3 regions of the Paenibacillus sp. J22P59 genome follow, and region 3 is predicted to be linked to each of the others. Evidence: riboswitches for the same ligand, from Rfam matches in the RefSeq annotation. Region 3 holds a riboswitch; each other region holds the start of a gene.
The links. Region 3 has a riboswitch for cyclic di-AMP ahead of AC50YO_RS11830 (hypothetical protein). Riboswitches for the same ligand answer to the same signal wherever they lie in the genome.
Positions count from the first base shown of each region.

Region 1: it holds a riboswitch for cyclic di-AMP, as region 3 does, so the genes downstream of both, AC50YO_RS04540 (TrkH family potassium uptake protein) here and AC50YO_RS11830 (hypothetical protein) in region 3, are expected to answer to the same signal.
Region 2: it holds a riboswitch for cyclic di-AMP, as region 3 does, so the genes downstream of both, AC50YO_RS17820 (hypothetical protein) here and AC50YO_RS11830 (hypothetical protein) in region 3, are expected to answer to the same signal.

Region 1 is NZ_JBXENX010000002.1:282,256-285,531, forward strand. Features, by position in the region: gene AC50YO_RS04535 (potassium channel family protein) at 1-442, opposite strand, end outside; gene AC50YO_RS04540 (TrkH family potassium uptake protein) at 460-1,803, opposite strand; cyclic di-AMP (ydaO/yuaA leader) riboswitch at 1,887-2,067, opposite strand; gene AC50YO_RS04545 (CPBP family intramembrane glutamic endopeptidase) at 2,361-3,276, shown strand, end outside.
Region 2 is NZ_JBXENX010000009.1:313,725-317,000, forward strand. Features, by position in the region: gene kdpA (potassium-transporting ATPase subunit KdpA) at 1-947, opposite strand, end outside; gene kdpF (K(+)-transporting ATPase subunit F) at 979-1,059, opposite strand; gene AC50YO_RS17820 (hypothetical protein) at 1,210-1,632, opposite strand; cyclic di-AMP (ydaO/yuaA leader) riboswitch at 1,772-1,946, opposite strand; cyclic di-AMP (ydaO/yuaA leader) riboswitch at 2,047-2,284, opposite strand; cyclic di-AMP (ydaO/yuaA leader) riboswitch at 2,683-2,853, shown strand; gene AC50YO_RS17825 (hypothetical protein) at 2,858-3,253, shown strand.
Region 3 is NZ_JBXENX010000006.1:72,115-75,390, forward strand. Features, by position in the region: gene AC50YO_RS11815 (cation:proton antiporter regulatory subunit) at 1-272, opposite strand, end outside; gene AC50YO_RS11820 (hypothetical protein) at 344-712, opposite strand; gene AC50YO_RS11825 (cupin domain-containing protein) at 887-1,348, shown strand; cyclic di-AMP (ydaO/yuaA leader) riboswitch at 1,396-1,544, shown strand; gene AC50YO_RS11830 (hypothetical protein) at 1,669-2,244, shown strand; gene AC50YO_RS11835 (bifunctional metallophosphatase/5'-nucleotidase) at 2,339-3,276, opposite strand, start outside.

The sequences.
Region 1 (3,276 bases), on a different contig from region 3:
ATTCCTTGGACAGCTCGATATAATCGAGCAGGTTCGGAGAGACGAGCTGATGAGCGACACGAATGCCCATGTCCCGCTCAGGATAGACGATGCGATCCACGCCTATTTTCTCTAATACGCGGCCATGAAGCTCATCCATCGCTTTGGCCACAACCTTTTTCACACCCAGGTCCTTCAACAATATAGTCGTTAATATGCTCGCTTGAATATCGTCTCCGATTGCCACAACGCCGCAGTCGAAATTCCTTACGCCGAGTGAGCGCAGCGTTTCTTCATCTGTACAATCAGCCGACACCGCATAAGTAAGAATATTGCTCATCTCTTGGACAGCTTCTTCGTCCTTATCTATGCCGAGCACCTCATGCCCCAGCTCGATCAGCTCTCTCCCAAGGCTTGATCCGAATCTCCCTAGACCTACGATAACAAATTGATGATTTTTCATTTTCTCTCCCTGTTCCCCTAACCAATCGTAATTTTGCCTTCAGGATATCGGTAAAGCTCTCTATCTGTCTTCTTGCCGAGCGCATAAGCAAGCGTCAAAGGCCCCAGCCTGCCAGCAAACATCGTCACCATAATAAGGACTTTGCCGATGTCCGTAAGCTCTGGAGTCAATCCCATCGACAAGCCGACTGTACCGAAGGCCGATGTCGTCTCGAACAATATTTTTAGAAACTGCTGATCCTCCGTTGTCGCCAGCAGCATTGTGACGAACAAGACGAAGCCAAGCGACAGCATCGTAATCGTCAATGCTTTCATAACGCGCTCCTTGGCTAGGCGCTGCCGGAAAAAGACGATATCCTCCTTGCCTTTGGCCATCGCGACGACGGCACCAATGAGCGTCGTGAACGTTGTGGTCTTAATTCCGCCCCCGGTTGAGCCCGGTGATGCCCCTATGAACATCAATATAATAGTGAAGAATAATGTCGCTTGGCGAAGCTCCGTATAATCAAGCGTATTTGCTCCCGCCGTTCTCGGTGTAACAGATTGGAAGAAGGAGGCGAGCAGCTTGCCGCCCCAATTCAGGGAACCAAGCGTCGCGTTATTCGTGAATTCAAAGATAAAAATAACAATAGTCCCAACAGCGATAAGAGCGGCCGTCATAGATAAGACGACCTTGCTATGAAGGGAAAGCCTTTTGTTCTTGCGGTATTCCAGCAAATCAGACAACACGATAAACCCGATGCCCCCGAGAATAATAAGCAGCATAGCTGTTATATTCACAACGGGATCATTCACATAAAGCGTCAGGCTCCTATAGTTGCCGAAAATATCAAAGCCTGCATTATTAAATAAAGATATCGAATGGAAAACACCAAAATACAAAGCTTTGCCTAAAGGCATATCAGCCGCGAAGCGTGATGCGAATAGCAACGCTCCGACCAGCTCAATCGTTAATGAATAAGTAATAACCTTGCGAATGAGACGAACGATGCCTTCCATACTCGTCTGGTTCATCGCTTCTTGCAAGAGCAATCGTTCTCGCAGCGATATTTTTTTACGCAGCACAAGCGAAATCAATGTTCCCATCGTCATGAATCCAAGACCGCCCACTTGTATTAATCCAAGCAGAACAATTTGTCCACCAGTCGTAAAGTATGTGCCTGTATCCACTACGACAAGCCCTGTCACACATGCTGCAGAGGTTGCCGTGAACAACGCATCTATAAACCTGGGCATATCGCTGCCACTTGTAGCGAATGGCATGGACAATAATATAGCGCCAATCACTATTATAACGGCCAGACCTGATACAAATATGCGCGGCGGCGACCATTTCTTCACATTCCAAATCCTTTTCCACATCTTCCTGCTGGCTCCTCAATGATTCGTAAACAAGAGTTCGGGCATAAAAAAAAGCACTGGAAGCCCAATGCTAATATGCGATGAGTCCTGTTCCATACAGCCTACGAGGTTAGCTGACGGATTCGGGCCTGGACAGGCAGCCCTATTCAGCGGTATATAGAAGAAACCTCCTATTTGCCGCCAAAATTCACCCCTTGCTGACGGATCTATTCCACAGCATTATGGTTCCCCCGTTTTCAAACGGAAATTCGGCTGTTGCTATTCAATTTAAGATTCAAGTTCTACTAACGTTAACGATTATAAGCCCTAGCTATGGGGAACATAAAGGAAGCAAAACAGATAAATAAGCTTGAATTCGATCAAAAACAGGCAACTGCATCAAGCAGCCTATCCAAGGCGTCGTGCACATCGTTATTTCTCGCTTTTATGATTGTTCCGCTTCCTTGCTTCACATTCCCTTACCATTTGAAGGACCTAATATTGGATAAAACAGCCTTTTATATGGTATGGTTACATGGATGTACAAGAAAAATATATTAATTATTCTGAGGTGAACTATGGTTGATTCCATTGCCCGTCATGATTGGAAACGATTCGTATGGGCGGCAATTATCGGTGCGGTTATTTTCCTGATTACACAAGTAGGACCGCTTGCGCAGCAATATTTGAATACGGATGCTACAACCTCCAACGTCATTAGTAACGAAAAAGCCGAGCAAATCGCAATTCAATTTGCGACGCAGCAATTCGGCGAGAAGGCTCTGAAAGCCAATACGATCTATCAGACGGACAGCCTGACGACCGGATATTTCTCCAAGGAGAAAATGCTCGAAGCCTATGACAAAAAATTCGGCAGCACCTATCCAAACGATACTTACCAATCTCAGGTTGATCTTGAGAATGGCAGCAGCGTATTCGTCTATGTACATATGAGCAACGGAAGCGTCACAAGCTGGAAGCTGTTCAACGCTGACACGGCTCCCTTAGCTACAGAGAAGGAGCTCCTTGCAACTGCTGAGCAATTCGCTGTCAGTAAGGGCTTCCAGCTTAATGAATTGAAGGAACGTTACGTCAGCGATGAAGGGTATGTGGTCTTCCAGCCTGCTGGCTACAAGCAAGGCGACGCTCAGCTGGAGCTGACCGTTGGCGTCGACCAATTGGCAAGCAGCCCCGTCGTCACGGTCTTTAAGCCTGTCTTCAAAGTGCCTGCGAGCTATGATGCCCTTATTGCTTCCCAGAAAAAATGGGCGGATGCTCTATCCATGGTATCCTTGCTGCACTTATGCGTGATGTCTCTCATCTTATCTATTATCTATGCCATCTTGTACCGCCAAAACACAACGTTCAAACGGGGAATCATTCTCAGCCTCATTTTTATGTTCTTTTATATTTATAACAACCTGAATATGATGGACGGCATTCGTTCTCAGTTTGGCGAGGAAATAACGACTGATTCCATGATGAAGGTTATGA
Region 2 (3,276 bases), on a different contig from region 3:
TGATCCGCTTGAATGCCAAGTGCATTAAGGGCTGGATTCCCGGCAAATTCACTGGTTAGAGAAGTGCCTAGCATCACGATGAACAGCATCGCCATGGAGACGAAGAGAACGCGCCCCTGCTTCGCATTGCCGACCATTTTTCCATAAGTGAAGGGCAGTGCAGTCGTTAGCAGCAGCATAAGCAGCATTTGGAGCAAATTGCTTAAGCCGCCGGTATTCTCAAAAGGATGAGCCGAGTTGACGCCAAAAAATCCGCCGCCGTTATTGCCAAGCTCCTTGATTGCTAAGAAAGAAGCTACCGGTCCGCGAGCAATGTCCTGCGATGCCCCTTCCAGGGTAGTCGCTGTAACTGTAGGCTCCAGCGTCTGCGGCGTGCCAAGCGCGATGAACAGCAGGGCAGCAACAAATGCAATGGGAAGAAAGATCCGCGTAATCCCCCGCACCATGTCGACGAAGAAGTTGCCCAGCGGCTTTCCTGCAAGCCCTCTTATAAAAGCGATAACGATCGCAAGACCAGTCGCAGGAGAGGTAAACATCATGAACACGATTGCGATCATTTGAGATAGATATGATAACCCGCTCTCCCCGCTGTAATGCTGCAAGTTCGTATTAGCCATGAAACTGATTGCCGTATTGAAGGCAAGTGTTGGTTCCATATTGGCAATGCCGCTTGGATTCAAAGGCAGCCAGGCTTGCGTACGGAAGATCAAATACACGATACCAATCATAACCGCATTCGAAATCACAACAGCGGCTGCATATTGCTTCCAAGTCTGATTATCCCGGCGTATGCCTGAAGCAGAGAATATCAGCCTCTCAACAGGAGCAAATATGTTGTCCAATCTTGTCTTGTCATATTGAAATACCTTCGCTACGTACAAGCCTGTCGGCTTGGCTAGCAGCAGCGCCAGCATTAAAGTAAATGCGATGGATAAAAATGCGAACATCGTCAATGGAATTCCTCCTTAGGTATAAGCACTAGAACTTTTCTGGATGAATGAGCACATAAGTTAAGTAGACGAACAAAGCTGCTATTAGGATGACTAACGCCCATATCATTTGGATTCACTTCCCTCTTCTATCGTTGTGGATGCCCACCGGCCTAATCCAATCATGAGCAGAGTTAAAACGATAACGATTCCCGCCATATATATGTCCAGCATTTTTCATTCCTCCTAGGGATGGGTTGCAGGCTTCTTCCTGCTCTAATCACTCAGCCGAATGATGCTCCGGCTCCCGATCACGCAACAAAAATCCAACCTCCGACGCTCGTGTATAAATAATGTGGTTCGCACCCAGCCCTTTGTATATGGCTCGTGGGTTCCAATTTTGTGTAATGATATATAGCGGCTTGGAGGTCCATTGCCTGCAGCATTGAACGTATCTGCAACTTAACGCCAGGCTGCTCTCGAAAATGAATACCTCCGCTATCGCAGCTGATGGCAGCTCCCAACTGCTGCGATCATTCGTATTGAGCCGAATAACGCTCATAACGCCTGCTCGTTTGAAGCGTAGCTCCTCCTGCTTGTTATTCGTTAGCACGATAAAAGGCAGCTGCTTAAACATAAGCTGTCGGATAAAAGAAAGCGTAGCTTCGTTCATGCCAGCTACGAGAATATGCTCTTGTTCCATCTCATTTTCCTCCTGTAAACCCATATAGCAGGAGAAAAAGACAACAAAAAAGAAGCCTACGGGAGCAGAGGTGCTCTCCCGCGGCTTCTTCGGTCATGGAGAAAGAACATTCCATGAAGGGTCGGCTCGCGACGATTGTCGCCTCTCTCAAAATACGCTTACGAGGTTAGCTGTCGGATTCGGGCTTGAGAGTCGCCCTACGCTTGGCTGCAAAGCCTCGCGATTCACCCCATGAGCATTTGCGGCATTCTGATTGCCGTTATTGCTCGTTGGTTCCCCCGTTCCCGTCATGCGGGACTCAGCGTTTCAATTGTACTTGCTGTGCGGCAACAGCTGCATTTTCCATTTTGGGCCGCAAAAAACCACAGAGGCTTATGCCGCTGTGGTCGAATTAATCGATCACAAGCTTCATCATCCCTCTCTCGATCTACGCTTACGAGGTTAGCTGTCGGATTCGGGCGGTGAGAGTCGCCCTACTTTGTAACCGAATGCCTTCGGCCAAAGATTCACCCCTGCGTCATTGCGATCCGACTCTCACATCGAATAGCGCAATGACGCGAATGCACAGCGGGTCTCTTGTTGAAGAAGATCCCGCAATTGCTTGGTTCCCCCGTTTCCCGTCTTGTCAACGGAAACTCAGCGATACAGTTCTGGAAACTTTTTTATAACTCTGAATCGAATCATACTCCCTGCCTTCCTATTGTGTAAAGCGATGGCAGGAACCGAATAGACCGAAAAACAAGGATAAAGACTTAAGAATAGCGCTTTCAATCCACTCCATCTTCACCAATCAACGTATATCTCTCTATTTCTTCAGTTTACGAAATTTATACGAAGTGGCATCCGCTCTCGCCTGCATGAAATTCAGACCTATTATCGCTTGTATCTTAATAGCCGAGCATAAGAGAGTATTTTCGTGAAAAACCATGATTATATAGCCTAAATCAGTCTTGCTATTTACTTTTGACAGGAATAAGGCTTTAAACAGAAAAGCTTCGTTTTACAAAAAACGGTACCGAGTATAACATAGACGCCAAGCCGAAAAAGGCTAATCTGCAATCGCTGAATTCTTGCTAAGAAGCGGGGGAACCATCGCGTGTATTATGAACCTATTAACGGTTATTATGAACGCAAGGGGTGAATCGGGTCTGCATTATGCCTGTAGGGAGCTCTCTATCCCGAATCCGTCAGCTAACTCCGTAAGCGAATACGAGGAGAGATTAAGATGATTATTGTACAAGGTGCCGATCCATTACCTAATGCCGAGCTTCCCCCTGAACTAATCGTAAAAAGAATTGAGCTTTTTATTATCCCGGAACCAGCTATTACAGGAGACACAGGCTATAAAATTTGTATGCGTATAACGACAAATCAGGGCTTTGGACGAAGCGAACTATTCCTCCAAGTAACAGACCTGCCCGCCGATTGGAGCGCTTGGAGTGCTGCTTTATCCCACTATATCGGCAGCATCAGCACAATTCCATTCCTGTGGTCCACAACTCCTGACGATCCTAACCAGCTCCAACGTTTATTCGCGGATTCCGTTACTAACGTTACTGCTGATCTTTGCTGTACACAGCTATTATTGCGACATTCTACCTTCTACTTATCTTTGTTCTAGACACCAACCAGCTAACAGAAGAG
Region 3 (3,276 bases):
TACCATTCGATAGTCAGATCATCAAGCGCGACTTCAATGGTTTCCAGTGCTTTGGGCTTATAGGTCATGCCGCCTACGATAGCGGCTAATTGGCGAGCTTCCTCGTCATCCATGGATACCATAGATATGCTGTCATCAGGATCTTTGTAGTCAAAGTGGTACAGCTCACGGCGTCCGTCGTCATGAATGACGACGACCAGCTTGTCGCCACCTCTTGTCTGCAATTGATATTTACGTCCAATGCCCGGTAAATCCGATTCTCTGATATTCATTTTTTCCAACTCCTGTTCATGCAATTGTTGTGTTTATGGGTAGGTGTAGTGGGAGTTATGAATAGAACGAATTAGGCATGAATGTAATTGGACGTGAATTTAACGGGCATAAGAAATAAATCCTTGATTTTTTGCGGGATAAAGGCTCTGATAATGGATAAAGGCACAGTACGAATGAGGCTTGCAGCAAGCGTTGTAACAACGATTGACTCGAGGAGCTTATCTGTAAAGGTCATTATTTTGACTACCATATGGTGTCTGCTCTTCACGTGTACATGGCTTTCTGTCATCCCAGCAATGACTGTCGCCTCATTATGCAGCTCTTGCGGACCTTCTGCTTTGTAGGAGAACAATGCGGCGGATAGGAGCAAAGCGCTGATAATGAATAATTTGAATAATCGAACCTGCGCCGCTGATATTTGCCGTAATGTTCTTGTCATAGTATCACCTCCATTCTTTTATTATATGTTTAATTATAAAGGATTATGGGACAGATGTCATAAAAGCGAGCGAATTGGAAGGAAAAGAATGTTCCATTAGGACCATATTGACGCTGAGGGAAGCCTAGGTTTAGAATGATGAGATGATTGACATAGAGAGAGGAGCAACCCTACTTGAGTACGAGCGTACAGCAATTATCTCCATTGGTAAAAGCACTTGATTTGAAGCCGCATGTGGAGGGCGGTTGGTACAAAGAGCTTTGGAAGGCATCCTTTGTTATTCCCCAAGAGGTGTTAGGAGCCCCTTATTCGGGTCCGCGTTTTGCGGCGAGCTCGATTTATTTTCTTCTTCATCCTGATGAGTTCTCGGATTGGCATACCGTTTATTCGGACGAGCTGTGGATGTGGCATTCTGGAAGTCCGCTGATGCTTACACTTGGAGGAACCAAGGAGCAGCCATCTGTGAGACAAGAAATTATTATTGGCGGAGATGTAGAGAATGGCCAGCAGCCGCAAGCATTAGTGCCTGCGACAGAATGGCAAATGGCACGTCCGCTTGGCGATGAGCCCGTTCTGGTGTCTTGTGTGGTAGCCCCAGGCTTCCACTATGATGATTTCAAGCTAATTGGACAATAGTCCTATTTTGTCGGAATTATTTGACAAATTAATAACTTTACCAGTAAACTAATATTACGCTTAGTTTCCGATTTATTCGGAAAGCGGGGGAACCAACGTTTGTGGGGCGAATGGATCTATGTGATTCTGCATGATCTTAGGGTACCATCTTACCCGAGTCCGTCAGCTAACCTCGTCGGCAGTGGATGGGTCATTGGTTTATCTTCATTCATGTATGATGACCCTTACCGAGTTACTCGTAAGGGTCTTTTTGTGTTTTTTTCGGCCCCCTCCCACTGGCGAAGCGTGCACTGCAAATTCTTATTAAAGGAGGAGCTTGGATGCCGCAGCCACATGAAAGAATCAGCTCGTATGATGAAACCGAGCATTTGCTTGAGCTTATCCACCACGCAAATTCCACGACAGCAAGCCGCAATTGTGTTACCACCCATATTAATCACCCCGAAGAAATGACAGAGGAAGCGAGAAGAGGCTTCAAGGAGCTGCATCAAGCAGGAGCCATTCTGGTAAATCAGACCTCGCTGAGAAAAGGAATTAATGATGATCCCGTTCTGCTGGCGGAGCTGCTTGACCAATTATTATGGGCAGGTGTAGCCTCCTATTTCTTCTACTTAGACCGACCAATTACGGGCGATCGCGATAGTGTAGTTCCACTCAAGGAGGCCTATACCCTTGTCGAAGAAGCAAAAGCAAAAACTGTGGGACTTGGCCGGAGAGTAAAGCTGTCGATGAGCCATACCTCTGGTAAGATCGAGATATTAGCGATTGATAACGGCAAGGCATATTTGAGGCACTACCCAGCTGCCGATGGCCGAGAAGGTGTATTTATGATGCTCGATTGCCCAGATGATGCCGCTTGGTTCGATGATTTGCCCGGCAGTGAGGATTATGGTTGAAGGAATCATGCCTTTATACGTTATAGAAAAAGAGGCAGCTAACGACCTGACGGAGGTTAACTGCCTCTTTTGAGTAAGCCTATCGTGCCGATGGCTATAGCTTGATTTCCTGTGCTATCGTAATTCTTCCTTCGATCTGAGAATTGATTAGTTTTTTCTTTTCCAAATAAGTAGTCAGCACTTCATCTAGCGTTCCATATCTTCCTGCTTGAGGGAGACTACTGAACATGGTGTACAAATCTCCTCCAGCTGCGAGAAAATCGTTCGTTGCAAGCTCATATTTTCCATTCAATTGCAGAGGCTTTCCATTGATTTCAACAGAGTGAATGCGTTCACCCTTGCGCTTGGTCTGGTCGATCTTGAAGGTCATGCCTGATACATGCGGAAAAGCGCTGTTCTCCTTCGGATAGTCGGATACGCCATTTTCTAATGCAGCTTTTAATATTGCCCCAGTTACTTGCAAGACTACGATGTGATTGCCGAATGGCAGGACATTAAGGACATCGCCTTTTGTAATGCTGCCTTTATTAATAGATGTACGAATCCCTCCGCCATTCATTAGTGCGATATCGGCCTCTGTGCTGTCACGCATCGAGTCTGCCAGCAAATTGCCTAGATTCGTTTCGCCCGTACGTACTCGCTCCCGATCTCCATCCAGCCTAACTTCTGTTGAACTAAGTTTTTGGGCAAGAATCGTTTCTTGCTTACTTAGGATAGAAGTGACGAGAGCGGTCATTTCTGTACTCGCGGGAATGCTGGCGGCTGTTGCCTGATCAACGAGTCGGGCTGTTTTTTTTACGACCTTGCTCTTATCCAGCCAAAGATCGATTACTCCCACGAATTTCGTGTATTCACCCGCGCTGGCAATCAGTGTACCATTCCCCGCAGCAAGTCCGCTCTTCAATACGCTATGACTATGCCCATCAATGAATACATCAATCCCCGGTACCTTATCAGCAATAGCTCTGCTTGTGACCGAGCTCGATTCATCCAATCCAATATGGCCTAAGGCTACAATGACATCGACTTTTT